One region of the Clostridium sp. HCS.1 genome, then DNA from elsewhere that is predicted to be linked to it. Evidence: riboswitches for the same ligand, from Rfam matches in the RefSeq annotation. Region 1 holds a riboswitch; the other holds the start of a gene.
The links. A riboswitch is a leader RNA that binds a small molecule or an ion and turns the genes downstream of it on or off. The one in region 1 is predicted to bind lysine.
Positions count from the first base shown of each region.

Region 2: another riboswitch for lysine. It lies ahead of ACFYH6_RS16680 (transporter substrate-binding domain-containing protein); the one in region 1 lies ahead of ACFYH6_RS00650 (Na+/H+ antiporter NhaC family protein).

Region 1 is NZ_CP170704.1:130,947-143,252, forward strand. Features, by position in the region: gene ileS (isoleucine--tRNA ligase) at 1-2,887, shown strand, start outside; gene ACFYH6_RS00615 (LacI family DNA-binding transcriptional regulator) at 3,064-4,062, shown strand; gene ACFYH6_RS00620 (hypothetical protein) at 4,415-4,600, opposite strand; gene ACFYH6_RS00625 (nucleoside recognition domain-containing protein) at 4,717-5,292, shown strand; gene ACFYH6_RS00630 (spore maturation protein) at 5,307-5,831, shown strand; gene ACFYH6_RS00635 (hypothetical protein) at 5,951-6,160, shown strand; gene ACFYH6_RS00640 (ACT domain-containing protein) at 6,251-6,691, shown strand; gene ACFYH6_RS00645 (aminopeptidase P family protein) at 6,708-7,946, shown strand; lysine riboswitch at 8,018-8,193, shown strand; gene ACFYH6_RS00650 (Na+/H+ antiporter NhaC family protein) at 8,390-10,105, shown strand; gene ACFYH6_RS00655 (aminopeptidase P family protein) at 10,256-12,022, shown strand; gene ACFYH6_RS00660 (FUSC family protein) at 12,161-12,306, opposite strand, start outside.
Region 2 is NZ_CP170704.1:3,462,153-3,484,116, forward strand. Features, by position in the region: gene ACFYH6_RS16650 (FAD-binding oxidoreductase) at 1-572, opposite strand, end outside; gene ACFYH6_RS16655 (FAD-binding protein) at 562-1,764, opposite strand; gene ACFYH6_RS16660 (electron transfer flavoprotein subunit beta/FixA family protein) at 1,776-2,564, opposite strand; gene ACFYH6_RS16665 (methyl-accepting chemotaxis protein) at 2,833-4,848, opposite strand; gene ACFYH6_RS16670 (amino acid ABC transporter ATP-binding protein) at 5,001-5,735, opposite strand; gene ACFYH6_RS16675 (amino acid ABC transporter permease) at 5,748-6,518, opposite strand; gene ACFYH6_RS16680 (transporter substrate-binding domain-containing protein) at 6,587-7,414, opposite strand; lysine riboswitch at 7,555-7,739, opposite strand; gene ACFYH6_RS16685 (ABC transporter ATP-binding protein) at 7,845-8,819, opposite strand; gene ACFYH6_RS16690 (ABC transporter ATP-binding protein) at 8,843-9,817, opposite strand; gene ACFYH6_RS16695 (ABC transporter permease) at 9,817-10,698, opposite strand; gene ACFYH6_RS16700 (ABC transporter permease) at 10,703-11,656, opposite strand; gene ACFYH6_RS16705 (ABC transporter substrate-binding protein) at 11,725-13,302, opposite strand; gene ACFYH6_RS16710 (alpha/beta hydrolase family protein) at 13,720-14,523, opposite strand; gene ACFYH6_RS16715 (cold-shock protein) at 14,725-14,934, shown strand; gene ACFYH6_RS16720 (hypothetical protein) at 15,172-15,828, opposite strand; gene ACFYH6_RS16725 (DUF4367 domain-containing protein) at 15,854-16,561, opposite strand; gene ACFYH6_RS16730 (sigma-70 family RNA polymerase sigma factor) at 16,554-17,111, opposite strand; gene ACFYH6_RS16735 (YciI family protein) at 17,473-17,817, opposite strand; gene ACFYH6_RS16740 (radical SAM protein) at 18,150-19,499, opposite strand; gene ACFYH6_RS16745 (hemerythrin family protein) at 20,147-20,539, opposite strand; gene ACFYH6_RS16750 (hypothetical protein) at 21,218-21,817, shown strand; gene ACFYH6_RS16755 (aminoglycoside 6-adenylyltransferase) at 21,918-21,964, opposite strand, start outside.

The DNA.
Region 1 (12,306 bases):
GGGGTATAAAGTTATAAGAAAAGCTGGATGGGATACTCATGGACTTCCTGTAGAACTTGAAATAGAAAAGAAACTTGGTATTTCAGGAAAAGAGCAAATAGAAAGCTATGGAGTAGAAAAATTCGTTAAAGAATGTAAAGAGTCAGTTTTCACTTATGTTAATATGTGGGAAAAGATGACTGATCAAATAGGTTACTGGGTAGATATGGAGAAGCCTTACGTTACTTATCACAACTCATATATAGAATCTGTTTGGTGGGCATTAAGCCAAATGTGGGAAAAAGGACTTTTATATAAGGGACATAAGGTAATGCCATATTGCCCAAGATGTGGAACTGGACTTTCTTCTCACGAAGTGTCACAAGGATATAAGGATGTTAAGGATTTAACTGCTATAGCTAAGTTTAAGGTTCAAGGAGAAGATAATAAATATATATTAGCATGGACAACAACTCCATGGACATTACCTTCAAATTTAGCTTTATGTGTAAATAAAGCATATGATTATATTGAAGCTAAAGTTGGTGATGAAACATTAATAGTTGCTAAAGATTTAGCTACAAAAGTATTAGGAGAAGATTACGAAGTAATCAAGGAATTTAAGGGAACTGAATTATTAGGAACAAAATATGAAAGATTGCTTCCATTTGGAAAAGTTGATGGAAAAGCTTTTGAAGTTATTCATGGTGATTATGTAACTTTATCAGATGGTACTGGTATTGTTCATATAGCACCTGCATATGGTGAAGATGATAGTTTTGTTGCTAAGCAAAATGGAATAGGATTTATAAACTTAGTAGATGCTAGTGGTAACTTTGTAGAAGAAGTAACACCATGGGCAGGGAAGTTTGTTAAGAAGTGCGATGAAAGCATAGTTAAATATTTAGAAGAAGAAAATAAATTGTTTAAAGCTGAAAAGCATACTCACTCTTATCCACACTGCTGGAGATGTGACACACCACTTCTTTACTATCCAAGAGAAAGCTGGTTTGTTGCAATGACTAAGCTTAGAGATAAGCTTTTAGAAAATAATAATAAGATTAATTGGTACCCAGATAACATAAGAACAGGTAGATTTGGTAAGTTCTTAGAAAATGTTATTGACTGGGGTATATCAAGAGATAGATACTGGGGTACACCACTTCCTATTTGGGAATGTGAATGTGGTCACAGAGAATGTATAGGAAGTATAGCTGAATTAAAGGAAAAGGGAATTAATGTTCCAGAGGATATAGAGCTTCATAAACCATATATAGATGGTGTTAAGCTTAAGTGTTCTGAATGTGGAAAAGAAATGACTAGAACTGCTGAAGTTATTGATTGTTGGTTTGATTCAGGATCTATGCCTTTTGCTCAATTACACTATCCATTTGAAAATAAAGAGCTATTTGAAGAGAACTTCCCAGCTCAATTTATTTCAGAAGCTGTTGACCAAACAAGAGGATGGTTCTATACATTATTAGCTATTTCAACAGCTATATTTGATACTAATCCATTTGAAAACTGTATAGTTTTAGGTCACGTTTTAGATAAAAAAGGCTTAAAGATGTCTAAGTCAAAGGGAAATGTAGTAGACCCATTTGATGTATTAGATTCACAAGGTGCAGATGCTACAAGATGGCATTTCTATACTGCAAGCGCACCATGGCTTCCAACAAGATTCTCTATTGATGATGTTCAAGAAGCTCAAAGAAAGTTCTTAAGCACTTTATGGAATGTATATTCATTCTATGTTTTATATGCTGATTTAGATAAGTTTAATCCATTAGACTATAAAGATTTCAAATCAGAAAATGTTATGGATAAGTGGATAATGTCTAAGCTTAACACATTAATTAAGGAAGTAGATGAAAACTTAGCATCATATCAAATAACTCAAGCTGCATTAGCTATTGAAGATTTTACAGATGAGTTATCAAACTGGTATGTAAGAAGAAATAGAGCAAGATATTGGTCAGAAGATTTATCAGATGATAAAATTGGTGCTTATGTTACATTATATAGAGTCTTAACTACTTTAGTTAAGATAGCAGCTCCATTTGTACCTTTCGTAACAGAAGAAATTTATCAAAATTTAGTTGTAGGATTAGATAAATCTGCTACAGAAAGTGTACATTTATGTTCATGGCCATCAGTTGATGAAAGTGCAATAGATGAAAACTTAGAAAAGGAAATGGATTTAGCTTATACAATAGTTAAACTTGGTAGAAGTGCTAGAAATGGTGCTAATATTAAGAATAGACAGCCACTTTCTAAGATGTTACTTTCAACAGCAGCTATTCCAGCTTATTATGGAGATATTATAAAAGATGAACTTAATATTAAGACTGTAGAATTTGGAGCTGATTTATCAGAACATGTTAACTTTGAAATCAAGCCTAACCTGCCTGTTCTTGGAAGACAATATGGTAAGTTAATTCCAGGAATAAGAAAAGAAATAGCTTCAAGAAACCAAATGGAATTAGCTCAAAAATTACAATCAGGTGAAACTGAAACTATTACTGTAGATGGAACTGATATAGTATTAAATAGTGAAAGTGTTCTTGTAACTATGCAAGGTTTAGAAGGATATGCTTTTGCTGGCGAAGGTGAAATCGGAGTTGTTCTTGATACTACAATTACAGAAGAATTAAAAGAAGAAGGACAATTAAGAGAAATAACTTCAAAGATACAAAATATGAGAAAAGAAAAAGGTTTTGAAGTTGCAGATAAGATAAAATTATTTGTTGCAGGAAATGATATGTTAATTAATATCATTAACAAATATTCAGATGTAATAAAGAGAGAAACATTAACTCAAGAAATTGTTATAAATGAAGATGCTGATTACACTGAAACTGTTATTAATGGTGAAAAATTAAATATGACAGTTAAAGTAATTAAGTAGAATAATTTTATGTTAAAAAGTTAGAAGTTTCTATAGAATTTCTAACTTTTTACTTATTTTATAGTGAGTTATTATAAAGAATAACTTAGAATATTGTATAAAGTATTTGCAAATAGTATAATTATTGTTAAAATGAGATAAAAAAGATTAAAAAATAAAAATTGGAGTGATGTGTTATGGCTACTTCTATAAAAGATGTTGCTAGAGAAGCTGGAGTATCAATTGCTACTGTTTCTAGAGTTTTAAACGACATAGATGTTGTAAACGAGGACACGAAGAAAAAGGTTTTAGATGCCATTAATAAGCTAGGCTATAGACCTAATATTGTAGCAAGAAGTTTAAAAACTCAAAGAACGAAGACAGTAGGAATCTTAGTTCCTGACATATCAAGTGGATTTTATCCTGAGATAGTTAGGGGAGCAGAAGATGTGGCTAATATTTATGATTATAACGTCATCTTATGTAATTCAGATTTTGATATTGAAAAGGAAAAAGAATATTTAAGAGTACTAAGAGAAAAAATGGTTGATGGGGTTATTTATATGAGCTCATCTCTACAAGAAGAAACTTTAAATATTATTAATGAATTAAATTTAACTACTGTTTTAGTAGAAACTAAAGATAAAGAAGAAAGTTTACCAAGTGTAACTATAGATAATACTAAGGCCTCAAAAGAAGCAACAAACTATCTTTTAGACAAGGGACTATCTAAAATAGCTTTTGCAGGTGCAAAAAAAGAGAATATGAATGCTTGGGGAGATAGATACATAGGTTATAAAGAAGCACTTAATGATAAGGATATCAATGTAGATGAGAGCTTAGTATACTTTGGAGGATTAAAAGTTAAAAGTGGATACGAAGCTGTAAAATACTTTGAAGATAGCAAGAAAGAGTATGATGCAGTAGTTTGCGCATCAGATGAAATTGCTATGGGTGTTATAAATGCCTTAAGAGAAGTAGGAAAGAGAGTACCAGAAGACGTAAGCGTTATTGGATTTAATGATAACAATATGTCATCTGAGTTCTATCCAAAGATAACTACTATAAAACAACCAAGTTATGATATGGGATCAGTAGCTATGAGAATGCTTATTAAAATGCTTAGTAAGAGAGAATTAGAGGAATCTCAATTTGTTCTTGATTATACACTAATAGAAAGAGATAGTTGTAAATAAGAACTTAAATAGAAGTGTAGATTAATATCTACACTTCTATTTTTATAAATAATATCATTTTTGGATATATTTACAAATATTTAATAAATGTTTACAATTTTTTTAGAAGTTATGTATTGTTAGGAAATAAAAACCATGTTATAATTAATACTACAAGTCATTAAACGTTTTCAAATTTCAACTGTGTATAATATAAGTATATTTGATTAGAATGGGTAACTAATCATTGAGAAATTTGGGTTAAGGTCAAAAAAAACAACTTCTTAAGGAAGTTGTTTTTTAATTTCTTAGAATTTATTAAAATGTTATCTTGTAATAATAATCTAACAAATCCATTGTTTTTTATGTACGATTATATAATACCTTCAATTTTTAATATGTTTTCTAATTCTTGAACTTTTTCAGTTAAAGTAAGAAATTTTTCTCTTAGCTTTTCTTTTGGAAGATCAGTTTCATCAATAAAGCTAACCATATCTTCTACTGTTTTTAGAGCATCATCTATATCTTGTTGAGCTAGTTTTAAATTTGATTCCTTCATAAATTATCTCCTTTATGTATTTAAACATAATTTATATTACATATATTCATCCTATCACTAATAAATAGCATATTCAAGTCATATATTAATAGAAGAAATTAGTAAGAGGTGGAATTTTGATAAATTATATATGGTTTATTATGATATTTTTAGGAATATTGGTGGGATTATTTACAGGTAATGGAGAGGTTATATCAAAATCCATTATTAATTCTGCAGATTCAACAGTATCTATGATTATAGGCTTGGTTGGACTTATGTGCTTTTGGTGTGGTGTTATGAAGGTAGCAGAAAAAAGTGGATTTACAAACAAATTAGCAAAATTATTAAGGCCACTTTTAAAGATTATTTTTAAGGAAGCAGCTAAGGATGAGAAGGCCTTAGGTGCTATAGTTATGAATATAACAGCAAATATGATGGGATTAGGTAATGCAGCAACCCCTTTTGGAATAAAGGCAATGCAGGAAATGGATAGGCTTAATAAGGAAAAGGGTACAGCTTCTAATGATATGTGTTTATTTTTAGTTTTAAATGCAGCATGTATACAGTTAGTACCTTCAACAGTTATTTCTATAAGAGCAGCAGTAGGTTCTAGTAATCCTGGATCAATTATTTTGCCAGCAGTTTTAGCAAGTACATTTGCTGCTATTACAGGAGTAGTTCTTTGTAAGATATTACAAAGATACTTTTAAGGAGGATTTTATTTATGTTTCAGTATATAACAAAAAGTATAATCCCTATAATAGTAGTAATTATTATAACTTATGGGATGATTAAGGGTAAAAAGGTATATGAATGGTTTATTGAAGGAGCTAAGGAAGGATTGAAGGTTTGCCTTAATATATTTCCATATCTTTTAGCAATGATAATTGCAGTTAATATTTTTAGAGAAGCAAAGTTATTAGACTTATTAAATAATATGATAGCACCAGTAGGTAGTTTAATAGGACTACCTAAAGAAATAATCCCCTTGGTTTTAATTAAACCTCTATCAGGAAGTGGTGCTATAGGAATATTGACCGATATAGTAAAGACTTATGGTCCAGATAGCTACATAGGACTAATAGCATCAGTAATTATGGGAACTACTGAAACTATTTTTTATACTATAACTGTATATTTTGGAGCGGTACAAATAAAGAAAATAAGGCATACATTATGGGCTGCGGTATTAGCTGATTTAACTGCTATAATAATATCAATTTTCTTAGTTTCAAAACTATTGATGTAAATTATTGCAAATAATTCAAAAATATAAAAAATAATAAATATGTAATATTTTTGTAACTAGTTAATAATGAAAGTGAATTATAATATATTTATAAGAATAAGGAGGGAAGTGGGAAATAGATGAAATGGATTGAAAATTTATTTTTAACAGATGATGAGATAAAGGTTTTATCAATTTATTTAGTCTATGGTGTAGGGGTAGGAGTAGTATTAGGACTATTTTTTAATAATATAGAATTATTTTTTGCTTTAGGTGGAGTGACTTCTATTATAGTATCAGTTTTAAAGGTATATATAAATAGAAGTAAAAAATCTAAAAAATTGATATAAATAACTTTAGGAATAATATGTATTTTAGTTTAGATAAGCTATATAATAAAATTTATATAGCTTTTTTATTTTACTAAGGGTGGTGAGGGAATGGCTTCAGAAAAATTTTATATTGTAAGCAATAAAATTATGCCAGAAATTTTCATAAAGGTACTAGAAGTTAAAGAGAATCTTTTGACGGGAAAAGCAAAAGATATAAGTGAGGCTGTAAAGAAAACAGGAATAAGTAGAAGTACCTACTATAAGTATAAAGATCATATATTTCCAATGACAGAGGGGTTAAATAGTAAGAAGATAACCTTAGTTGTTTTACTATCACATGAGGCTGGAACCTTATCTAAGGTTTTAGATTGCATTGCATTTAACAAAGGAAATATATTAACTATTAATCAGGATATACCAATAAATATGGCAGCTAATGTAACAATAACATTAGATATATCAAATATGAAAAAAGATTTAAAGCATTTAGTAAATACGTTAAGGGGATTAAAAAATGTAGTAAGTGTTAAAGTATTAGCTATGGAATAATAAAGGAAGTGTTAAAGTGAAAAAAGATTTTTTTAAAGATAATAGACATAAGGTATTAAATAAAATTAAAGATAATTCTTTACTTATACTGTTTGCAGGTAAAGCACCTAAAAAAACAGCTGATGAGAATTATCAATTTACACCAAATAGAAATTTTTATTATCTAACAGGCATTGAAGAAGAAGAACATATTTTAGTTTTATCTAAAATAAATGGAGAAATTAAAGAATATTTATTTATAAAAGAAGTTGATGCTATTAGAGAAAAGTGGGAAGGTAAAACTATAAGAAAAGAAGAGGTATTCAATATTTGTGGAATTGAAGAGGTTAATTACTTAGGTGATTTTAATAGTTTTATAGAAAGAACTATTCTTAATAAAGAAGAGGTTAATATATATTTAGATTTAGAGAAGGAAAATAAGTCATATAATTTTATAAAGGAAATTAAAGAAAAGTATTTTAATATAAATATATTAAATGCTTATAGATTAATAGGAGAATTAAGACTTATAAAAACTGAAGAAGAAGTTAATAGAATAAGAAAAGCTATAGCTATAACTATAGAAGGTGTAAAAGAGCTTATGAAAAATTCTAAAGATGGAATTAAGGAATATGAGCTAGAAGCCTATTTTGACTTTGTATGTAAGAAGAATGGAGTTAAAGATTTAGCATTTAAAACTATTGCTGCAGCAGGGAAAAATGCTACAGTTTTACATTATGTAACTAATGATTCTGAAATAAAAGATGGAGATTTAATTTTATTTGATTTAGGAGCTCAATATAAGTATTACAATGGAGATATTTCAAGGACATTCCCTGTAAGTGGTAAGTTTACAGAAAGACAAAAGGAAGTTTATAACGCAGTTCTTAAAGTAAATGAAAGAGTAATATCAGAAATGAAACCAGGAGCAAGCTTTTTAGAATTAAACAAAAAAGCTAAGGAATGGATTGCTGAAGAATGTGTTTCATTAGGCCTTATTACAAATAAAGAAGAGGTATCAAAATACTATTACCATAGTATTGGACATAGTTTAGGTATGGATACTCATGATATAGAACTTGAAAATAGAAATGTAATATTTAAGCCAGGTATGGTTTATACTGTAGAGCCAGGTATCTATATTGAAGAAGAAGGAATAGGCATAAGAATAGAAGATGATGTTTTAATTACAGAAGAAGGACATGAAGTATTAACTAAAGAAATGATTAAAACTATAGATGAAATTGAAGAATTTATGGCTAAAAATAATTTATAGACAATTATAGATATAGGTTGCAAAATTCAAGTAATAATTGTACAATATTTATGTAAATTAAATGTAAATAAAGACGGGGTAGAGGCGCGATACTTAAAAGTACTATTAATGAGATAAGCACTATGATTTAATAGGAAAGGAATTATCGCCGAAGCGTATGATTAATGCTTTAATATCATATGGCTGGGGTTACATAGAATATATGTATCACTGTCACAAAGTAAATTTGTGGGGAGCTATCACTTAGGGAATTTAATCTTATTTTTAGTAAGCATATTCTAGCCTTGAGTTGATACTCAAGGCTTTTTTAATTATTTATAATATTATATTTTCTTTAAATGTGTGGAAAACTATTTTTATATTTATATATTTTAAGATTATAAAAATAATAAATAAAAAATTCTGCCCTTTAATTATTTACAAGACTTTAAGGGGGACTTAGTATGAAAAACAAAAGACAAATCAAAGTTTTAATAATGACTTTGTTGATGGTTTTGCTATCCACTTCAGTGGTTTTTGCAGCAGAAGTTGACACTGCTACAGCTAATGCTAATCATTATGGATTCTTAACATTAATACCACCAATAGTTGCAATAGCTTTAGCTTTTTTAACTAAGAATGTAATAATATCATTATTTATAGGAACAATTGTAGGAGCTTTTTTAGTTAACTTAGTAGATAATTCCTTTATAATGGCTTTAATTAATTCTTTCTTAGATTTTGTATCAAGAGTTTTAAATTCATTAGCTGATCCATGGAATGCAGGTATAATACTTCAGGTATTAGTAATAGGTGGGGTTATACATTTAGTGGCTAAAATGGGTGGAGCTAAGGCTATAGCAGAAGCTCTAGCAAGAAAAGCAAAAACAGCTAAGAGTGCGCAATTAGTTACACTTTTATTAGGATTAACAGTTTTCTTTGATGACTATGCAAACTCATTAATAGTTGGACCTATTATGAAACCAGTGGCAGATAAGATGAAAATATCTAGAGAAAGACTTGCTTTTATTATAGATGCAACAGCAGCACCTATAGCAGGCCTTGCAATTGTATCAACTTGGATAGGCTTAGAAGTAGGATTAATTAATGATGCTTTTATAAATGGTGTAGGACAACAAGTAGATGCTTTTGGAGTTTTCCTACAAACTATTCCATATAGATTTTATAATATATTAATTTTATTTTTCGTATTTATTACATCTTTCTTATTAAAGGATTTTGGACCTATGTATAAGGCTGAAATAGAAGCCAGAAGAAAAGAAATAAAAGAATGTAAAAATAATATATTAAATTCAAGTATAGAACATTCAGAGCTTGAGCCTAAGGAAGGAATTAAATTAAGTGTGTGGAATGCTATTATACCAATAGGAACATTAGTAGCTACTGCATTAATTTGCTTCTATTATAGTGGATATTCTTCTATAATGACTGGAGAAAATATAGCATTACAAGAAATAATGACAAACTCTCCACTATCCTTTAGGGCAATACAAGAAGCTTTTAGTGCATCAGATGCATCAGTAGCATTATTTCAATCTGCTATAGTAGCAAGTATAGTTGCTATAGCTATGGGAGTAGGTAAGAAGATATTTACTATTGAAGAAGCAATAGAAACATGGATAGATGGAATGAAACCATTACTAATAACAGGAGTAATATTATTATTAGCTTGGTCATTGAGTTCAGTAATTAAAGATTTAGGAACTGCTAAGTATTTAGTTACATTACTTTCAGGTTCATTACCAAACTTTTTACTTCCAAGTTTAATATTTATATTATCTGCAATAATATCCTTTGCTACAGGTACAGCCTATGGAACTATGGGAATATTAATGCCTTTAGCAATTCCATTAGCTTATTCAATGAATCCAGAAATGAGTTATGTTATAGTTAGTACAAGTGCAGTATTAACTGGAGCAATTTTTGGAGATCATTGTTCACCTATATCAGATACTACAATTCTTTCATCCATGGGAGCTGGATGTAATCATATAGCTCACGTTAATACACAAATGTGGTATGCATTATTTGTATCTGGCATTACTATAGTCTTTGGTTATATACCAGCAGGATTTGGAGTACAATGGTATATAGTACTTCCAATAGCACTTATAGCAGTTTACTTAGGAGTACAAATCCTTGGGAAAAAAGTAGAATAATAAATTGGAGTTGCTAAGGCAGCTCCTTTTTTTAGATTAAATTTCATTTAAAAAGATGGGTATGTATAATAAATTGAAAAGTTATATATTATAGACTATAGTAAATTATATAGTAAAAATATTTTGAAAATAGAATTAGGGGGCAAAAGCATGAATAACTTAGAACAGCTTAGAGAAGTTATGAAAGGAGAAAATATAGATTATTATATTATTCCAAGTAGTGACGCACATCAAAGTGAATATGTTGCTGAATATTTTAAAGGTAGAGAATTTATTTCTGGTTTTACTGGTTCAGCAGGTACTCTTTTAGTTGGAAGGAAGGAAGCATATCTTTGGACTGATGGTAGATATTTTATCCAAGCTGATAAGGAGCTTAATGGTAGTGGAATTTCTCTTATGAAAATAAGAACTCCAGGTTATCCAACTATTGAAGAGTGGATAAGAAGTAACATAAAGGCTAATGAAACTTTGGGCTTTGATGGGAAGGTATTTTCAGTTAAAGAATATGAAGGATACTTAAATATTGCCAAGGAAATTGGCTTTAATATCAATATGGGTAATGATTTATTAGATAATATATGGACTGATAGACCAGAGCTACCTCAAGATAAAATATTTATTCATGATGAAAAATATGCAGGGAAATCTTCTAGTGAAAAGCTAAAGGAAGTTAGAAAAAATATGGAAAGTAAAAAGGGAGATTTTTATATATTATCTTCTTTAGATGATATAGCATGGCTATGTAATATAAGAGGTAATGATATTAAGTTTAATCCTGTAGCATTAGCTTATGTAGTAGTTGGAAAAGATTACGCTAAACTTTATATTAATAATAATAAATTAGATGATATAACTAAGAATAAGCTTTATAATGAAGGTTTTATAATTAAAGAATATGATGAAATTGAAGAGGATGTAAAACTTTTAAATGGAGCGGTTATTTTCGATGAAGTGAGATTAAATGCTAAAATATTTACAGCTTTGAATGATAAAGTAAAGTTAATAAGAGAAACTAATATAACTACTAATTTAAAGGCTATAAAAAATGAAGTAGAAATAGCTAATTGGGAAATCTCTCAAGTAAGAGATGGAGTAGCTATGGTTAAATTCATAAAATGGCTAAAGGAAAATATAGGAAAAGAAAAGATTACCGAAATATCAGCAAGTAATAAATTAAGAGACTTTAGAGCAGAAGGAGAAAATTATAAAGGAGATAGCTTTGGAACTATAGCAGGTTATAAAGAACATGCAGCTATGATGCACTATTCAGCAACAGAAGCTAGTGATTATGAACTAAAGCCAGAAGGTATGTTTCTTTTAGATTCAGGTGCTCAATATTTAGATGGAACTACTGATATTACAAGAACATTCATATTAGGTCCAATTACAGAAGAAGAAAAAAGAGACTATACATTAGTATTACAAGGACACATAGCATTATCAACAGCTAGATTTTTAAGAGGATCTACAGGTCTTAATTTAGATGTATTAGCAAGAAAGCCCCTTTGGGATTATGGAATAGATTATAAATGTGGGACTGGTCATGGTTTAGGATTCTTCTTAAATGTTCATGAAGGGCCTCAAGCTATAAGACCTATGGGAAATTCAACAGAATTAGAACCAGGAATGGTCATAACAAATGAACCAGGTGTATATAAAGAAGGAAAGTACGGTATAAGAACTGAAAATACTATTATAGTAGAAAAAGATTTAGTATCAGAAGAATTTGGGGAATTCTATAAATTTAGAACTATATCCTACTGCCCAATAGATTTAGAAGGGGTTAATGTAGAAATGCTATCATTACAAGAAAAAACTTGGCTAAATGATTATCACAAGATGGTATTTGAAAAACTAAGCCCGTATTTAAATGAAGAAGAAAAAGAATTCTTAAAGCACGAAACAAGAGAAGTTTAAATAGGTAAGAGTTAATATAGAAGAAGTAAGAGATAGGGAGAAAAATTAGATAAAGGGAATTCTTCTCCTTATTTTCATGTTTTACACTTTAAAGAATGCATTGTGCATTACCCATTATCAATTATAAAAGCTCTGCTTTTATTTAGGTGGTAATATAAATTTATTAACTATCAAAGCTATAAATATACCAAATAAGGTTTCTATAATTCTATTAAGAGTATAATAAATTGGATTACCAAATGCATGAACTGTAGTAACTGCTAGAAAAACTATACATGCTATGT
Region 2 (21,964 bases), 450 kb from region 1:
CTATTCTTAACTACCTTACCACCTAGATTTAATACTTCTCCACTTGCTGTAACTACTTCTAAGCCTCTAACATAGTCCCTTGTAACTCCATATTTTACAGCTCTCATACCTCCTGCATTAGTGCTAATATTACCTCCTATTGTAGCTGTTTTCTCTCCTGGATCTGGAGGATAGAAAAGATCATTTTCTTGTACAAACTTACTTATTTCCATAAGTAATACACCTGGTTCAACAGTTAAAGTTAAATTTTCTTCATCTAACTCTATTATTTTATTCATATCACTTAGGTCTATTATTATACCTCCACTTAGTGGAACACAAGCTCCCACTAAACCAGTACCTGACCCTCTAGCTGTAACTGGTATATTATTTTCATAGGCATATTTCATAATTAATGAGACTTCTTCAGTACTCTTAACCTTAACAACTAACTCTGGTTTTACTTTAATAAAAGCTAATTCATCATGACTATAATCTTCATTTATATTATCACCATAGAAAATTCTATTTTCATCTTTAATTATTGATTTTATATGAATAATATTAACTTCTTGAACCTTATTATATTGCATATGCCTTCCCCCCATCTTCCTTAATCATTTCTATTAATTTAGGAATAATTTCATATATATCTCCTACAATTCCATAATGAGCCACTTTAAATATGGATGCATTTTCATCCTTATTTATTGCAAAAATATATTCTGAATTATTCATTCCAGCAGTAAATTGAACTGCTCCTGATACTCCACAAGCTATTACTAATTTAGCTCTGACAGTTCTCCCACTTAATCCAACTTGTTTATTTGGTAATTCCCATCCTGCTTCAACTAAAGGCCTTGTGACAGCAACTTCTCCTCCTAATAATTCTGCTAGCTCTCTTACCATGTCCATATCCTTTTCAGTTTTTACGCCTCTTCCTGCTACTACTAAAACCTCAGCGTCAGAGATACTATGCTCTTTTTGCTTTTTAACTACGTTCTTTATTTTTATATTTGAGGATAATTTTTTCTTATCTACATCACAAATAATAACTATTCCTTTAGATACTGGATTTCTATCAGGTGCTGACATAACCTTATATCTAACAGTAGCTAATTGTGGTCTTGAATTAGGAGTTACTATTTGAGCCATTATATTTCCACCAAAGGCAGGTCTTATTTGTACTAAATCAGTATTTTCTTTTATATCTAATATAGTACAATCAGCAGTTAATCCCGTTCTAAATCTTGCTGCTACTCTTGGAGCTAGAGACCTTCCAATAGTAGTTGCACCCACTAAAATAACTGAAGGTTTAATATCACTTATATAATCTTCAAAGATTGCAGTGTATGGTTCTATATTGAAATTATTTAAACTTTCATCATCATAAACATATACCTTATCTACCCCATAATGAAGCAATTCCTTTGCCTTTTCTTTTATATTAGATCCAATAAAAATACAATAAACTTCTTGTTTAACTTTATCTGCAAGTTCTCTAGCCTTTCCTATAAGCTCAAAGGTAACTGGATGTATATTGCCATCTATATGATCAACATATATAGTGATTCCCTTCCATTTACTTTTGTCTATTAAAACCCTTTCTTCTTCTATATACTCAACGGCACCTTTAGGTCCTTTATTGACACATATCTTACACATTTTACAATTAGAATTTATATCTAATTTCCCATTCTTATTTTCTAATGCTCTAAATGGGCAGATGCTAATAAGTTCATCTATATTTATTACTTTTTCTTGATTAATTAATAACTTTGCCATATATACTCCCCCTATAAGAACTTAAATTCTTTTAATTTATTAAAAACATCTTTGGAAACCTTTTCTGAACTACCAGTAAAACTTTCATGTTTTAAGTTAACTTCAGGTGGAAATATTCTTTCAACTTGAGTTGGCGAACCATTTAATCCATACTTATTTTCATCTTTATCCTCTAAATCATTTAATGATAAGATTTTTATTTCTCTATTTTTTGTTTTCTTTTTTCTTATATAGGATGGTAGTCTAGGTTCATAAATATCCTTTTCAACAGTTATTAAACAAGGTAATTTTACTTCTAATATTCCATTTACTTCTTGCATATCCATTTCAATAATTATAGAATCCTCTTTAACCTCAAATATTCTTTTCACATTTGTTACATGAGGAATTCCCAAGTATTCAGCTATTTCTGGCCCTACTTGAGCAGTATCCCCATCTGTAGTTTGCTTACCACAAATAATTAAATCGTAGTCTCCAGCTTTTTTGATACCTTGAGATATTGTATATGAAGTTGCTAAAACATCTGCTCCTGCAAATTTTCTATCAGAAATTAATATTCCATTATCTACCCCCATAGAGAATGATTCTCTAATTACTTCCATTGCTTGCTGTGGTCCCATACTTATTGCATCAACTGTTCCTCCAACTATCTCTTTAATTCTAAGTGCAGCTTCTAAAGCATATAGATCATAAGGATTCATTTTGCTATCTATTCCATCCCTTTTTAAAACTCCAGTCTTTTCATCTACTTCTACTTTTGATGTTCCTGGAACTTGTTTTATACAGACCATAGTATTCATAGTATCCTTCCCCCCATTATATATAATTATATCTTGTAATTCTATTTCACTTTTCCACAGAATAATTGTAATACCATTTTATATAATTGTCTATATTTGTTATTTTAATAACTTATTAAAAGAACTTTCGCATATTTATATTTCTATGAAAATGATTTTTAATAAATACTTTAATTATATAAGTACTATAATTTAATAATAAAAAATGCACTATAACTATTAGCTTTTTACATCTAGTAGCTGTAGTGCACTTCATTTTTACATTTTTCTAAACCTTAAATTTTTTAATTAATTCCTTTAATCTCATAGAATTATCCTTTAATCCCTGGGCTTCATTAGCAATTTCTTGCAATGCTGATGCTTGTTCTTCTGATGCAGCACTTACTTCTTCTGTAATTGCAGCAGTTTCTTCACCAACAGTAGAAACTTCAGATATTTTTACAACTACATCCTCCTTGCATAAAGATATTTTCTCTAAAGAGTTAGTTACTTCTTTAACATTCATTTCTAATTCATTTATTACATTATCTATAACTTCAAATTTATCTCTAGTTTCAATAAGGCTAACTCCAGTTTCTTTACTTAATTCACTTGATTTTAATATATCTATATAAAGTTCATTAATACTACCTTTTATTTCTACAATAACATTATTTATTTCTGTAGCTGATTTAGCTGATTCTTCTGCTAATTTTCTTACTTCTTCTGCTACTACTGCAAAACCTTTACCAGCCTCACCAACTCTAGCTGCTTCTATCCCTGCATTTAATGCTAAAAGATTAGTTTGTTCAGTAATAGATTTAATAGCTTCTACAATTATTCCTATTTGATGTGATTTATGTGATAGTATATTTACCTTATTAACTATATTGTCATTAGCTTCTTTATTTTCAGAGTACTTTTCACTTAATATCTCCATTGATATTCTACCTTCTCTTGAAGATAGCTTTACATCAGATGAAGTTTTTAGCATCTTATTTGAGCTTATTATTGATTTATTTATTTCCTGCTCTAACTCTCCAATTTTTTTAACACCATCATCTAATTGTATTGCTTGATTAGTTGCTCCTTCTGCTATCTCTTGAACTGATGTGGCTATTTCTTCTCCTACATTACTTGACTCTTTTGTTATTTCAAATAATGTGCTACTTCCATCATTAACTCTATTTGCTTCATCTTGAATACCTGAAATTAGTATTCCCATTTCATGTGAAAGATCATTTACAGCATTAATCATAACTGCTACTTCTTCATTATATTCATTTTTCACTTCCGATATTTCTGTAAAATCTCCACCTTTAATCTTATTTAATAATACAACTACACCTTTTATTGGTTTAGCTAACTTATTAATAAAATTCCTTGAAGCAATTATTACAATTGCTAGTGTTACTATAAAAACAATTAAAGGAATTATTAACTCTGAAAAATATTCCTTGATAGTCTCACTTAAAGGTATAAATACACAAGTTATATATCCTGTTTGTATATTTATAGATTTAGAAACTAAATAGAACTCATTATCTATTTTTATGTATTCACTATTATTGTCTTCAATTTTAATAACCTCTTTAATCCATGGAATATCAACTTCATTTTTGCCTATTAAATCTACTTCTTCATTAGCTATAATAGTCCCATCATTATTAAAAATTACAGAATAAGCATTATTATAATCTTCTATTTTTTTTATCAGAATAGATAAATATTCTAGATTTTTATCTATTCCAATTACCCCCTGTAATTCACCAGTATCATTAAATACAGCTTTAGAGTATGTAACCATAGTTCTTTTAGTTGTGTAATCCTCATAAGGATCTGAGACCACTACTTTATCCGGATTGTTTATAGAATTTTTATACCAATCTCTTTCTCTTGCATCATAATTCCCACCCGTATCTTCATATGGAGCCATGATAAATTTACCATCTTCGCTTCCCATATACACATTTGAAATACCCATTTTAGTATTAATATAACTTTCAAATAACTTTTCAAGCCATTCTGCTTCATTATTCTTATTATCTTTTATCCCTTTAGCATTGGCATCCTTAGATAAAAAATTAACATCTCCTATGCTATTGTTGTCATTAGTTTCTAATGCTTCATTAATAGAATTAATATTTTTGTTAATAATAGAATTTCTTAAATTTATGATATTTTTATTTAATGAATAAAAATTGGCAACAGCAATTACTATTAACGGTATTGTTGATGTTAAAACCAAGAATTTGGCAACAAAAACCTTCAATGTTTTTCTCTTATTTTTTATTTTCTTTTTCATTTTTCCCCCTTATATTTGAACATGTTTTATAATTACTATATTATTTTCGAATAATTCCCACTACTATTTAGAAAAATAGTAATAAAAAATAAGAGTCCTTTCAGCATTGATTTCATAAGTCATTCTGAAATAACTCTTATTAATTTTTAATATTATTTAAATGTTCTTTTTAAGAATTCTCTAGTACGTTCCTTTTTAGGATTATTAAATATTTCTTCTGGAGTTCCTTCTTCTTCTATGACTCCATTATTCATAAATACAACTCTATCTGACACTTCATTAGCAAATCCCATTTCATGAGTTACTACTAGCATAGTAAGTCCACTTTCTGCTAATTCCTTCATTACCTTTAAAACTTCTCCAACCATTTCTGGATCAAGAGCAGATGTTGGTTCATCAAATAAAATAACATCTGGTTCCATAGATAAAGCTCTTGCAATAGCAACTCTTTGCTTTTGTCCTCCAGATAATTGTTTTGGCTTAGCATTTATATAATTACCCATACCTACTATATCTAAGTATTTCATTGCTACTTTCTCTGCTTCTTCTTTAGACCTTCCTAAAACTTTTACTTGTCCAACAACACAATTACTTAAAACATTGTGATTATTAAATAAATTAAATTGTTGGAAAACCATTCCTAATTTAGTTCTATATTTATATATATCATGATTATCATCTAATATATTTTCATTTTTATATATTATTTCTCCACCTGTTGGCTTTTCTAAAAGATTTATACATCTTAATAATGTAGATTTCCCAGAACCTGATGAACCTATTATACAAATAACTTCTCCTTTATTTACTGAAAAATCAATATCCTTTAAAACTTCATGGCCTCCAAAGGATTTACTTAAATGCTTAACTTCTATAATCTTTTCCATATTAATTCCTCCTTAAGCCATTATATTATTCTTCTTAGCTTTATCTTCTATTTTAGAAACCTGCATTTGATTTCCTAATATTATATAGTTTTCTGGTCCATCAATTTTCTTTTCTAAATATCTTAGTATTCTTGTAACTGTAAATGTCATTATGAAATATAATATACATGCTACAAAGAAGGATTCAAAATATCTAAAGTTATTTCCAGCTATAGACTTAGTTTGGAAGAATAACTCTGAAACCGAAATAACATTTAATACTGAAGTATCCTTTATGTTAATTACAAATTCATTACCTGTTGCTGGTAATATATTTCTAATTACCTGTGGTAATACTATGTTAGTCATAGTTTGAAAATGATTCATTCCAATAGCTTGAGCTGCTTCAAATTGACCTTTATCTATAGAAACAATACCTCCTCTAACTATTTCAGACATATATGCTCCAGTATTAATTGAAACTATAAATAAACCTGCTGCAATTTTATTAATATCTATTCCAAAGGCTGCTGCTGAACCATAGTAAATTACCATAGCTTGAACAATCATTGGAGTTCCTCTAAAGAATTCTATATAAATTGATAAAATTATATTAATTATCTTTAATAATACCTTTTTTATACCTCTTTCAGGTATTGGTATTGTTCTTATTACTCCTACAATAAGTCCAATTAATGAACCAATTAAAGTACCTACTATAGAAATAAGTAATGTCATTCCTGCCCCACGTATAAACATAGGCCAGTTATTTGTAATTATTTTTATTAACCATTCTAGAGTCATCTTCTAATCTCCTTATATGTGAAATAGGGGCAACTGATTATAATAAATCAGTTTGACCCCCTTTATTGTTATTGAGCTGCTGGTTGATTTTTAATTGCGTCATCCATTATCTTCAATCTATCTTCCTCAGAAATTCCTTTTAAGGTTTCATTTATCTTATCTTTTAAATCACTATTCTTTTGAAGGCCAACTGCTATTGCTGTATCTTCTTCTGAAGTCACAAATCCTTCTTTAAATTCAACCATTTTAAAGTTTTCATTTGCCATTTGTGCACTTAATGCTTCAGGTCTTTCTGTTACATATCCATCTATTACTCCAGATTCAAGTGCAACTCTCATTGCAGGGAAGTTGTCCATTGCTGTAACTTTATTAACACTTGGAATTTGATCTATAACTGTATAGTGGAAAGTATTTAATTGAGCAGTTACTTTAGCACCTGAAAAATCTTTTAATGTTTCTGCATTTTCATAAGAACTGCCTTTTTTAACTAGCATTACTAAATCTGATTTATAATAAACATCTGTAAAGTCTATTGTTTCTTTACGTTCTGCTGTTGGTGACATACCTGCTATTATTGCATCTATCTTTCCAGATGTTAATGCTGGAACAAGTCCATCCCACTCAGTTTTAACTATTACTAATTTTTTACCTAAGCTATCTGCTATTTTCTTAGCTATTTCTACATCATAGCCTCCTGCATATTCAGAACTTCCATCTATTTTTACAGCTCCATTTGAATCATCCATTTGAGTCCAGTTAAATGGAGCATATCCTGCTTCCATTCCAACTCTAAATACATCTTCTCCAGAATTATTTGCATTACTTGATCCGCAACCTGTTAATGTTAGTGCTGCTGTTGCTACAGCTAAAATTAATAATGATAATTTTTTCTTCATATTTATCCTCTCCTTTATGATAATAAAAAAACCAACCTCTCGGTTGGTGCTATCTTAAATATTTCGGATAAGATACTCTAAAAAATAATTGAGCCATAAAGCTCAAGATCAATTCATAGACACTTAACCCTCATCTTCCCATTTGAGATAGCACAACTTAATAAACCGGGAAAGCTTATTAAGACAGTCCTGCAACTATTAATTACAGACCCAGCAAGTAATATCGAGATATATTACAAGCTTCGGCAAAATTTCCTTCTCAATAGCTTCATAGCACTCTCAAGCTCCACTAAAGACTGTTAAATTCTGCGCCTCTACCCCACTGCTAAGTGAGGTATTTATTTAATTTTATATACATTTTACTACTATTTTCCACCTATGTCAATAGATATATTTTCACATTTTTTATACAATACTTAATATTGTGAATTTAATATAAATGACAGCTTACAAAGTGATTCTTTTCTATCTCTCTCATTTCAGGTTCCACAGTCTTACATATGTCTGTTGCATAAGGGCATCTAGTATGAAATCTACATCCTGATGGAATATTTATAGGGCTAGGCACATCTCCCTTTATTAATGTTATTTCTGAATTATTTGCCTTCTTAGGATCTGCTATTGGTATAGCTGATAAAAGCCCTTTTGTATATGGGTGAAGTGGCTTTTTATATAATTCATTACTATCTGATATTTCTACCATTTTTCCAAGATACATTACTCCTATTCTATCAGAAATATGCTTTACCATAGATAAATCATGAGCAACAAAAAGATATGTTAGTTTTAATTTTTTCTGCAAATCTTCTAACATATTCACCACTTGAGCTTGAATAGATACATCCAATGCAGAAATAGGCTCGTCACAAAGAATAAAATCTGGTTCAGTAGATATGGCTCTTGCAATTCCTATTCTCTGCCTTTGTCCTCCACTAAATTCATAAGGAAACTTATCCATATCTGCCTCTGATAATCCAACCATGTCTAGTAATTCTTTTATTTTTTTATTTCTTTCATCCTTATTTAATTTAGTATGCAATGCTAAAGGTTCATTTACTAATTCTCCAACTGTCATATTCGGATTTAAAGATGAATATGGATCTTGAAATATAGTTTGAATTTTACTATAAAAGTTTTTCATTTCTTTTTTAGAAAGCTTAGCTATATTTGTTCCTTCAAAAATTATATCTCCTTCTGTTGTATCATAAAGCCTTGTAATAGATCTTCCAAGAGTTGATTTACCACAACCTGATTCACCTACAAGTCCGAAGGTTTCTCCTTTTTTAATATTAAAAGAAACTCCATCTACTGCTTTAACGTATTTTTTTTCCCCACTTAAAAACTCATTTTTTACTGGAAAATACTTTTTTAAATTCTTTACTTCTATTAATATATCATTAGACATTCTAACACCTCCCAATCTTAGATTTATTTTTCTAAAAAGCACATTGATCTATGTGTTTCACTAAAGTTTTTATAATTAGGCATTTCTTGAAAACATCTTTCAAAGGCAAATTCGCATCTATTTGCAAAAGGACAACCCTTTGGTGGATTTAATAGAGATGGTGCAGAACCTTTTATAGGCTTAAGTCTTGCTTTTTCATCATCTTCTATTTTAGGTATTGAATTAAGTAAAGCCTTAGTATATGGATGTTTAGCTTCATAGAAAATTTCCTCCACAAGCCCCTCTTCCATTATTAATCCACCATACATTACAATTACTCTATTGCAAAGGCTTGCTACTACTCCAAGATCATGAGTTATTAATATAACTGACATATCATTAATTTCTTTTAAGTTCTTTAATAACTGTAAAATCTGAGCTTGTATAGTTACATCAAGGGCTGTAGTAGGCTCGTCTGCAATTAAAAGCTTAGGATTACATGCTAATGCCATGGCTATTAAAACTCTCTGACGCATCCCTCCACTAAATTCATGAGGATATTGATCTATTCTCTTTTCTGGCATAGGTATTCCTACTTGCTTTAAAATGTCTAATGCTATTATCTTTGCTGCTTTCTTATTTATGCCTTTATGTCTCACTAATACTTCTATTAAATGATCTCCTACTTTTTTTAATGGATTTAAAGCAGTCATAGGATCTTGAAAAATCATAGCTATTTCTTTTCCCTTAATACTTTGCAATTCTTTTTTGCTCATGCTTGAAATATCTATATTATTAAAATAAACTTTTCCCTCTTCTATTTTCGCATTTTCAGGTAATATATTCATTACAGATTTCATAAGAACACTTTTACCACTTCCTGATTCTCCAACTATCCCTAATATATCACCTTTATTAACATTAAAGCTTACACCTCTTACAGCTTCAATTTTCTTATCTTTAATATTAAAATTGGTTTTTAAATTCTCTACACTAAGAAGGCTATTATCTCTATCCATTAGTTCTCACCTCCTGAAATTTTAGGTTCTACAAGGACTCTTAATACATTTCCTAATTTATTGAATGAATATATAGTTAAAATTATTAATATCCCTGGTATTAATGCCATATATAAGGCACTTTGAAGATTAGTTTGTGCATTTTGAAGAAGGTTTCCCCAAGATGACATTGGCGGCTGAATTCCAAGGCCTAAAAAGCTTAGGGAAGATTCAGTCATTATTGCACCTGCAATACTAGATGTTGAAGCAATAATTATTGTTGGAAAAACGCTAGGTATAATATGTCTAAATATTATTTTCCCTGAAGCTTCTCCAATAGATTTTGCATAAAGCACATATTCTCTTTCTTTAATTGAGAGAGTTTCTGCACGTACTAATCTTGAAGTTTCCATCCATGAAAATAAACCTATAACTATTATAATTGCTTGTAATCCTGGTTTTAAAAATATACTTATTACTGTTACTAATATCATCCATGGAATAGATGATATTATATCAACAATTCTCATTAAAATATTATCTATCTTTCCTCCATAATATCCACTTATGGTTCCTACAGCTACTCCAATACTAGTAGATATAATCATAGCTAAAATTCCTACTGTTAATGAAACTCTTCCTCCATATACAGTTCTAACAAAGTAATCTCTTCCTAATTCATCAGTTCCAAATATATGAGCTAAACTAGGTGATTGAAGAATATTAGATGTATTAGTTAAGTCAGGATCTATTGGAATTATAAAGGCAAATATTGATATAAATACTATAAATATTAAAAATAACATAGCAAATAAAGCACTCTTATTATGCTTAATTTCATCTTCAAAGTTTTTTAATCTTCTATTTTTTAATCTTCTATTTTTTAATTTTCTATTTTCCATTACGCTACCTCATTTCCTTTATTCTAGGATCTATTAATGAATAAAGTATATCTGACAATAAGTTTCCTAGTATAACTAAAGTTGATGATAGCAATAGAATTGCCATAATAATTGGATAATCTAAAGATCTTACAGCATTTACGAAATAAGGTCCAACTCCTGGCCATCCAAAAACAGTTTCTGTTATCATGGCTCCTGTAATAAGCATAGGGAGAGCCATTCCTAGTTTTGTAATTATAGGTAAAAGCACATTTTTACAAACGTGTTTAAATAATATTTCTGATTTACTTGCTCCAAAAGCTTCTTGAACCATAACATAGTCTTCAGAAACTTGTCCTATTGTAGAAGATCTCACATATCTTATTAAATCAGGTAAAAAGGCTACTACTAAAACTATACAAGGCATTACAAAGTGTAATAAGAAATCTCCTATTGATCCTTCTCTTCCAATAGTGTTCATTCCTAATATAGGTAATATTGAAAACTTATATCCAAAGATAAATATCATAATCATTGCAAACCAAAAGCTAGGAATAGCTATTCCAATAGAACAAAATCCATCTATAATTTTATCTACCAATTTATTTTTATTAGATCCTGCTAATAAGCCTAAAACTATTGAAATTATAAATGCGATTAAATAAGACGGGAATACTAATATAGCAGTTGCTGGAATTCTTGCTATTAAATCATTAGATATGCTTTCATGAGTAATTATTGAATATCCAAATTGTCCACTAAAAATTCCTTTAAGCCATAATAAATATTGCATATATACAGGTTTATCAAAACCATATTTTGCTTTTATAAGCTCTACAGTTTCCTGGGACATTTTTGGAGTAATCATTGTATCAATGGCATTGTATGGTGCTAATTGAATTAATGTAAAACAAATTATTGAAATTAGTAGTATTAAAGGAATAGCTTGAAGTATTCTCTTTAAAATGTATTTAGCCATCATTATCACTTCCCCGACAAAAATTATATGGTGCTGCAATATGCAGCACCTTCATTAAAATTAAAATTCTACTTAAAGCTTAATTTTGACATATCTTCAAAAGTATAAACTGGTACTAATTTAGCTTCATCAACTCCTGTTACATTAGAACTCATAACTACTATTCTCTTGTTTTCTAACATTGGATAGAAGTATGCGTTATCTTGTAATTTTTGTTGAACTTTATTATATATTTCAACTCTTTTTGCTTCATCAGTTTCAACTCTACCAGCATTAAATAAGTCATCAATTTCCTTGTCTTTATAGTGACTATAATTGTATTTACTTTCTGAAGTAAATAATGAGTTAAATGTATCTGGATCTATTCCCATGATGTATCCACCAATAAACATATCATAATCTGAATCTTCATTAAGCATTTGTTGACTTAAAGCTGTTCCTTCTTGTCCTGCTAATTCTACATTAACACCTATTGCTTTAAGATTTTGTTGAATTATTGTAGCTTCTTTTTGAGATGGAACATCATTTGAAGTATATCCAAGCTTAACTGTTAAATTGGTAACCCCTGATTCTTCTAATAACTTTTTAGCTTTTTCTTGATCAAAATTATATTGTTCAACATCATTTGTATGGAATGGGTTCCCGTTTGGTAAGAATGTATAAGCTTCCTCTGCATATTCCTTTGAACCAAAAGCAGCATTTATTAAATCTGTTCTATTCATTCCATAAAAAATAGCTTGTCTAACTTTTTTATCTTGTAATTTTTTTGAGTTTGAATTAATAACTACATAAGCAACTCTACCTTCATCATACTTATATGGAGTTAAATTATCTCCTTTTGTTAAATCAGTTAAATCACTAGATTGAACAGATAAAGCATTTATTTCACCCTTTTGTAAAGCAAGTTTAGCTGTATTAGCATCTGGTATTATTCTAAATATTACATTTTGTATATTGGCTTCACCAAGGAAGTAATGTTCATTTTTTTCAAACTTAACATATTGTCCTGCTTTATATTCTGCTAATTTATATGGACCAGTTCCTACTGGTGTAGCATTCTTTTCACTATTTTCAAAATTAGTTTCTCCTTCATAAATATGCTTTGGCATAATGAATATATTAGCTAATAGTTCCATAGCTGGAGCACTAACTTCTGGAAGTATGAAGTTAACTGTATAATCATCTACTTTTTCAACTTTTACTGGTTTTCCATTAAAAATTAATTGGCTATATGCCCATCCTGCATTTTCTTCTTTTAACATTTGTTCATAAGTGAACACAACATCATCAGCTGTAAATGCTTCTCCATCACTCCATTTAACATCTTTTCTAAGCTTAGCTGTATAAGTTAAATTATCTTCTGATGGAGTCATGCTTTCTGCAAGAAAATAATTAATTCCATCTGCATTATACATATATAAAGGTGAATATAATGCTTTTATAGTCATTAATCCATAACGATCACTAGTTGTTATAACATTTACTGAGTTTCCTGGATCCCCAGCAATACCGTATATAAATGAATCAGATTGTGAGGAAGTTCCTCCTGTATTGCTATTATTATCTACTTTATTACCACAAGCTGCTAATAACATTGCTGTAGCTATTGTTACTGTTAATAATTTTGATATTTTCTTAAATTTCATATTTACCCTCCATAAAATAATTATTTTTAGCAAAAGATATTTATAGTATAGTCTTTTTATAAATTCCACTATAATAAAAAATCGTCTCTTATTAAGATCCGAAGTTAAATAAACCCTATTCCTCTTTAATTGTTATAAAATAATATAAATCCTTAATCTATTTAATATAATAAGAAACTCCTTCTATTTTATTATTACACTCTAATTAAGGTGCAATTAATACTTGAGAAACAAAGAACTTTTTCTTTCAAAGCCTTACTAAATCTACCTTTATTAAGATTACACATAATCCCTATCGGATTACTTTTTAGCATTATATCCATATTATATGAACATTATTATTTTTTGTCAATGAAATTTAAATAAAAATAGGCTTATCTATTTTTATTTAAATTTATTAACATGTATTCGTATTTTTTATTTATTTCTTATTTCATCAAACCATCTTAATACATTTTGTATTTCTCTATCCCAACAAGACCAATTATGCTCTCCTTCTGAGTAATTAAATTCAGAATCTACTCCTAAAGCCTTCATTTTTTCTTCCATTTCCTGATTATTTTTATATAGAAAGTCCTCTGTACCACACCAAGAATATATTTTGGGTAAATTATTAATTTCATTATCTTTTGACAAGGAATCTAAAAGATATATTAAGTCATTTTTTGACCCTTTAATATTTTCTAATGGTCCAAATACTCCTTCCCAAAAAGACTTTCTTTTATTCTTAAAGCCTTCTGTCATTGATTCACTAGCTATATTTAAAGGACCTGATAATGATGCTGCTGCCTTAAACTTTTCAGGATGAGTTAATGCTAATTTAAGAGCACCATGCCCCCCCATAGAAACACCAGCAACAAAAGTATCTTCTTTTCTATCTGAAAAGTTGTTGAAATATTCTTTGCAAAACTTAGGTAGTTCTTCTGATATGTAAGTCCAATATTTAGCTCCATATGTAGTATCTGTATAGCAACCTAATTGAGTTGTAGGTATTACTACAGCAAATCCGTATTGTGATGCATATCTTTCTATAGATGTTCTACGCATCCAAACACTTTCATCATTTCCCATACCATGTAATAAATATAATACTGGTTGTCCTTTCTTATTAATACTTTCCTTAGCATCTATTTCATTTGACTTTTGTTGAGGCAAAAGTACATTTAACTTAGTATTAATTCCTAAGGTATTTGAGAAATAGTTTACTTCAAATAAAACCATGCCTATCCTCCTAAAAACTATTTTATTATGTTATTATATACCTAAAAAATTCGACTGTATATAATTCATATTAAATAATAATGATTTTCCATATATTCATTAATAATTTTTTATATCAAATCGTTTTTTATTTACAAAGGTTTTAAAATATTAATTTTAGCAGATACTATTTAATGATATATATAGTAAGGAGGATAAATCATGGCAGAAATAACAGGAGTAGTTAAATGGTTCAATTGTGAAAAGGGGTATGGTTTCATATCATGCAATGAAGGGAATGATGTATTTGTACATTACTCACAAATTAAAGAGAAAGGTTCTGAAAAATCTTTACATGAAGGCGAAAATGTAACCTTCAACATTACAGAAAATGAAAAAGGACCTATGGCTGTGAACGTACAAAAATTATAATCTAAAAAAGCACCTCTTATGAGATGCTTTTTTTAATATATAATAGTACCTAATATATTCACTTCTATTAACTTAACCTTAATCATATTAAGTTAATCCTTCATTACTAATCATACATTTCTAATCCTCATAATATTTTCCGCCCTTTATAAACTTATTCATACTTTCCATTTTGATTTAAGTAAAATTATAGGTAGTAGCAAGTATAAATACTTACTGCTACCTATATTTCTAAAACTATCTTTTATAATTAGCTTTTTTTCTTGTTGATAGAATAGCAACGCCACCAAGTGCACAAACAGAAACTATTAATAAAGGTAATGTCAAGCCGCTAGATTTCTCTTCCTTAACAGCAGTTGTTGTATTATAAAGTTCAGCAGTAGTATCGTAGTAAATAATGTCATCTGAAATAGCTTCTTGTCCTTCAATTACATATTGGTCAATCTCCCTTTGTTTATTTAATATATTCTCATCAATTGCTGTAGCAGAAAATGATGGACTTGATAAATCAACATCTGGAGAAACTTCATCTGTTTCAAGTAGTGCTGCTTCTTTACCATCAACAACATTAACCATATCTCTTCCAAGAATACTATATAGATATTCAGCATTTTCTTCATTATAAGGTTCTATTCTAACCTCTACAAATTTATTAACCATCCCCGTACTTACTACAGTGAAGCCTTTTTCCTCAATTTCCTTACTATTCTTATTAAATACAATATAATCAATTTCTTCTTGCTTTTTAGCTAAGTTCTCGTCAACAACAGCAATTTCTATGGTTTGATAAGCATTTTTATTATCTTGATTTGTTTCTGCAAACACTACATTGGATGATAATACAGTTATACCTATTCCAAAAATAAGAGCCCTTAAAATATTAATTTTTTTCATAAAAATCATACCTCCAATTTATTTTTTATTTCATAGATCTTGCAATCTTAATAGCATCTTCTTGTGTTATTAATCCACTAATTAAATAGTGAACCTCATCTTTAAACCAATGTAGCTCAATATTCATACTGTCTTCATTTTCTCCCTCTGTTGATATATTCTTATTTAGAAACCCTATAGTTCCATTAATATCAAATTCTTCATAATTAGCAAATTTATTTTCTACTTGTCCTTTTTCTTGAATAATCATAAAAGATTTATCTCCTGAAAAGTAATTAAGAATAATTTTATATGCCTTTCCTTCCTCAAAACCATATGCATTAATTTTTTCAAGCTCATAGTCTTCTGGAATATAAGTAGGTATAATAAAAGTACTTTCAAAATCTCCTTTTGCATTATCAAGTGTATCTATAACCCAGCTTTTCTCTTCCTCAGCATTTAGTATATTGTTACCAGAATTCTCTGGAATTGACTCAGTATCATCAACACTCATCATAAGATTATTTTCAGGAGTTATATCTAGATTCTCTTGATTCTTTAATGGCAGGATATGAGATATATTTGCTATTCCAATAATTAAGAGAAAACATGCAGCTACTATCAGTACTTTGTTGATTGGCCTATAATTTTTCTTTAGACATTTTTGCAAGGTCTTTTTCTTAAGATCTTCATCAACTTTTACATCTTTCATGATATCATCCGCTATATTTTTAAAGTCCCTGATTTTATTCACTCCAATCAATCCTCCCTCCTAACTTGGTTTTAAGTATTTCTCTTGCTCTGTGTAGTCTACTTCTTACAGTTCCTTCAGCAACATTCAAAATTTTACTTATTTCCGCTGTATTGCAATTATGGTAGTAGTAAAGTATTATAACCTCTTTAAATCGATGTGATAGGGACATTACCTCTTCAAATAAAATTTTATTTTCTTCTATTTTAATAATTCTGTTTTCAATTCCTATATTTACATTCTTATCTTTCAACTTATCAGTAAGCAGCACTCTCTTGAGCCATGAACTACGTAACATATCTTTGCATACATTAATGGTTATTCTAATTATCCATGTTTTTTCACTGCTTTCCCCTTTAAAACTTTCAAGTTTATTAAAAACCCTAATAAACACTTCTTGGAAAGCATCCTCAGCATTCTGTAAGTTTTTCAGATACATATAAGATGTCCTTAATACATCGTTACCATAAGTATCCATTAATCTTTGAATTTCTTTTTCTATATTCTGTCCTTTAACCGATTTATTCTCCTTTGGTACCGAAAGGGAATCCATAAGTTACCTCCTTTCTTGTGGTGCTTACACTTATTAGACGTATCCAATTAATTTCCCGCTCCCTATTTTAAATAATTTTTTTATTCCTTTATATATCTATTTAAGAAATATTAGTAAATACATAATTATATGTTAAGTATGAAAACTTCAAATATTTTCAATCCTCTATTTTATATTTTCTTTATCGTACTTTATCCATAAAAAAGTAGTGCAACAGAATAAATACTACTCTATTGCACTTTCACTATTATCTAGCCATGATTTTTACTTATCTAATCTTTCCTCTTGAATCAGAGAGTTATAAATTCTTTCAATTTCTTGTCTATCTGCTAATTGAATAATTAAATACATCTATTAGTACTTAATCAAACACTTGACGTAATTCAATCTGACCTTCTCCATATCCTTGAGGATCAGGCATATTCATAGCCCATTCCACAGCTTCTTCCCTAGAATTTACATCAATAAGAATAAAACCAGCAATCAAATCTTTTGTTTCAGTAAACGGCCCCTCTGTAACAACAGGCTTTTCCCCTGGTTTAGGATATGATATGCGAATCCCATTAGAACTTGGTTGAAGTCCTTTAGCCATAACCCGTACTCCAGCCTTAACTAAATCATCATTGTACTTGTTCATAGCTTCAATAAGCTCAGAGCTTGGTAGATTTCCAGCTTCAGAATTCTTTGATGCTTTCACAATCAACATAAATAACAAAACTATTCCTCCTTATACATTTAATTAATTCTTGTAATAAAGTTTATTTAATTTCAACATTTAATCTTATTATAATTTTATATAATCCTTCATATACTTACAATAATAATTCATATACTTACAATAATAATTCAATAATATTATCAATTTTCTAATATTCGCTACTTCAGTAACCTCTAGTAACACTACCAAAATGAATGAAAATTTAAATAAATTAATGAAAACTAGTAATTGTTATGTTTCAACTAAGCTATATATACAAAAAGGGACTGGCCACTAATTTTTAGTTGGTCAGTCCCCTCTTTTATCTATATTTTTATAATTTATTTCCACAGCTTATCTGCAACTTTTCCCCAATTCTCTGAGTATTCTATACACTTTCCACATAGGTGCTCTACTGATTCTGGGGATATAAGATCTGTTGATTTAGCTCCTGTCTTCTTAACAATTTCTTGTAAACACTCTGGATTCTCTAGCATAGGACAAGGTCTTAAATGATTTTCATTAAAAGGTTGTCCTTCTCTATAAGCCATAAAAATAGGTTGCTTTAAGCATTCTAAAAGACTCTTATCATGTATATTAGCATTAGAATAATGAATAAATACACATGGTTCCACATCTCCATTAGGATTTATATGGCAATAACATCTTCCCCCTGCTATACATCCACCTACGAATTCTCCATCATTTTGGAAATCCATTGCAAATATAGGTTTTCCACCTTCCATTGAACGAATTTCTCTTACTCTCTTGTACATATACTTTCTTTGCTCACTTGTTGGTAATAAGTCTATATCAGCCTCATTTCCAACAGGCATATAGTGGAAATACCAAGTAAATCTACATCCTTTTTCAATAATTAAATCTAAAAATTCATCAGATGTTACTACATCTATATTTTTTCTGGTATAGCATATAGAAGTACCAAAGATTAATCCATATTCTTTTAATAAATCCATAGTATCCATTACTTTATTGAAAATTCCATTTCCTCTTCTATCATCATTAACTTCCTCAAATCCTTCAAGGCTAATAGATAATGATAAGTTTCCAACTCTGACCATCTCTTCACAAAGTTCTCTATCTACTAAAGTACCATTAGTGAAAGCATGAAAAGCACAATCATTATGTTTTTCACATAACTTAATTAAATCTTTTTTTCTAACTAATGCCTCACCTCCAGTAAGCATGTAAAAATAAATTCCAAGCTCTTTTCCTTGAGTTATAATACTATCTAAATTCTTAAAGCTTAAGTTTAGTTTATGTCCATATTCTGCTGCCCAACATCCTGTGCATTTTAAGTTACAAGCGCTAGTTGGATCCATAAGTATAATCCACGGTATATTACAGTTATACTTTTTTTGCAATTCTAGTGTTTTTTTGTATCCACTAAAACCTGCTTCAAATCCTAAATTTAAAGCTGTCATTTTTATAACATGCGGATTTAATTCATTTAGTGCTCTGTCTAAATATTTCATCCACTTTCCATTAGGATCTTTTATAAGATTTCTAGCTCCATCAAAAGCTTCCTTACTAAAAGTCCCATCTAGAAATTGTTCTGATATATCTACTAATTTCAATAAATTTTTTTCTTTATCTTTATTTACATATTTCAATATACCATCTATAGTTACACCTAATGCCTTCCTTGCTGCCGTATGAGTTAATCCCATATATTTCCCTCCTTACTTAAGCAAAAAATTAAATTCCACCTATATTATAACATATTTATCACTAAATTTTACTCAATATCCATACTTTACATATTTTTAACATTATTTATATTGATACTTATTTATTACAAATTTATAATATTTTATATTTTTTTAATAATAAATAATTACATGAAAAGTATTTATTATTAATTTATACATTAACTTTCTAAAGAAAAATTTAATGTATAATATAAAAATCAACTTGTAGTTTGTTTGGGTATTATTCATAGATTACTTTAAGATTATATTAAAGAATTAAGAAAGAGCTTACTTGAATTGAAATTATTAAAGAAGAGTATTTATATCAATTATTTGTTCTAGAAATCACAATTCATGATATTGCATTTATTCATTATTAGATTCAACTTCTAAATAAGGAAAATTTATATTATATTAAGCTTCCATTAGAAACCAATTTATCTAAGATAATTTAATAAAAAAATTACGGAACAATAAATAAGAATTATTTCTTAAATATAGCTTAATTTAATAAAGATTAAAAATAATACTTACTTTATAAATTTTATTTATTAATCTGAGGAAGTCATGGATTAATATAAATGGTATTTTAAACTCACATTTTATGTATTATTTTGATTTTAATTTTACTTTACAGGTATTTGCTTGTCTACTGTTATAACATGCTCAATCAACCAATTAGAAACAAATTTTAATATATCAAGTAATTCACTTTGTTGGTTATTATCAATAATATTGTAGTCTATAGTATCTATTTTTCTTATAAAGTCTTCATGCTTTAATTTATGTTCAAAAAATTTATTGTATCTAATTGAAACCATATATTCTTCTTCAGCTTTAAAATGGTGTTTAGTATACTCTTTTAATTCTTCAACAGCTGTAATTATTTGATCATATTTATCCATTAAGAACTCATTTAAATATAAATCATATATTTTATTAAATAATCTAAATAACTCCTTATGCTGTTCATCTACTAGTTCTATGCCTGTTTTATATTTGTCACTCCATTCAATCATTTTACAATACCTCTCTCAAAAGTAGAATTTTTTACTCTTATCTTTTTATTAATTAAATTTGCACCTGCAATACCTAATTCAAAATAATATTTTTATAAATTCCCCCAATGTTTTAAATTAATATCTCCCCTTGATATTCCTCAGAATTAATTACTTTCTAATTATAGAATAATACTATAATCTACTTCAATATATTATATTGACTTCTTTAGTATTAATATTCAGTATCCTAAAAATCCCCTCATACTACAATTGAGGAGAACTAAGCCACGCTATAATATTCACTTAAAATCCTTCAAGGTATTTCATATTAAACTATTTCTTCTCTAAATTTAGAGAAGCACCTCCTCTATGCCTTCAGCATATAATAATAACTATAAAGAATAAATAATATGTATAATACAGATAGAAGTTCCCCTATCCAAGTGGGGTTGTTACGCCTAAGGATAAATACTGTTTGGGCAAAATGCAATCATAAAGTTAATAAAATATCCCTCAGTAGTTTACTTCTTAATTTGTACACTATGCATAAAAGTAAAAAAGGAGTAAAAAAATGGATCAAACTTATGATTATTGTAATTGTGAAGAGAACAACGAGAAAAAAGTAAAAGAATTTATTAATTCATTAGAAAATCAAGGCTATACAGTTCAAGAAGGAGAAAAAAAGAATTTAATCTTTTGCCTGATGCTCGATTCGATTTAAATTATTTAAGATATAAAATTCTTGAAAAATATGATAGTAATGAATATGAAGCTATAGATCTAAACACTAATCTTTGGGTTATGGAAAGTTTCGAGGCAATTCTAATGGATGTAAATGTGCTAGGAGAAAGTAGAGATGCCTTGTACTTGAAAACAAATAATTTCCAATTAACCTCTGATGAGGATTTTTTAATTGTCTACGGAGTTAATCACACTAAAACTGGGGAAGCAGTTTACTATAATGCAAGTTTCTATGGTGCTGAAAAAATTAATGGTGTCAGTGTAATTTACTCACCAGATTGTGAAGGATCAGCAAATGAGTTTTTCCCTAAGGGTTGTGAAGTATCCGATGACTATTATGTGTATAAAATGGCTAGAAGAGGCTGCGGAGATTGTGTAGCTGTTATCCCTTATAGTACAGGAAATCCAAAAGGATGCTGCTATGGAGTGGATAATTGTCAAGAAGCATTTATAGGATTTAGATTGTATTTAAATCAAAAAACATTAGTTGGTCCAGCCCCTTATAATGTCATTTGGGACCAAGCTATTTTATTTAAGAAGAAGTGTAAAAATTAATAACATTAAAAATAAGTTAGGAATGTAAAGTAATTTACATTCCTAACTTTAAAAGAAATAATTATATTCGTTTTTTATCTTTGATATATTCCCACTGCTTCTAGCCCAAATATTCTCTATTTTTATTAATCCAATCACAAATACTTT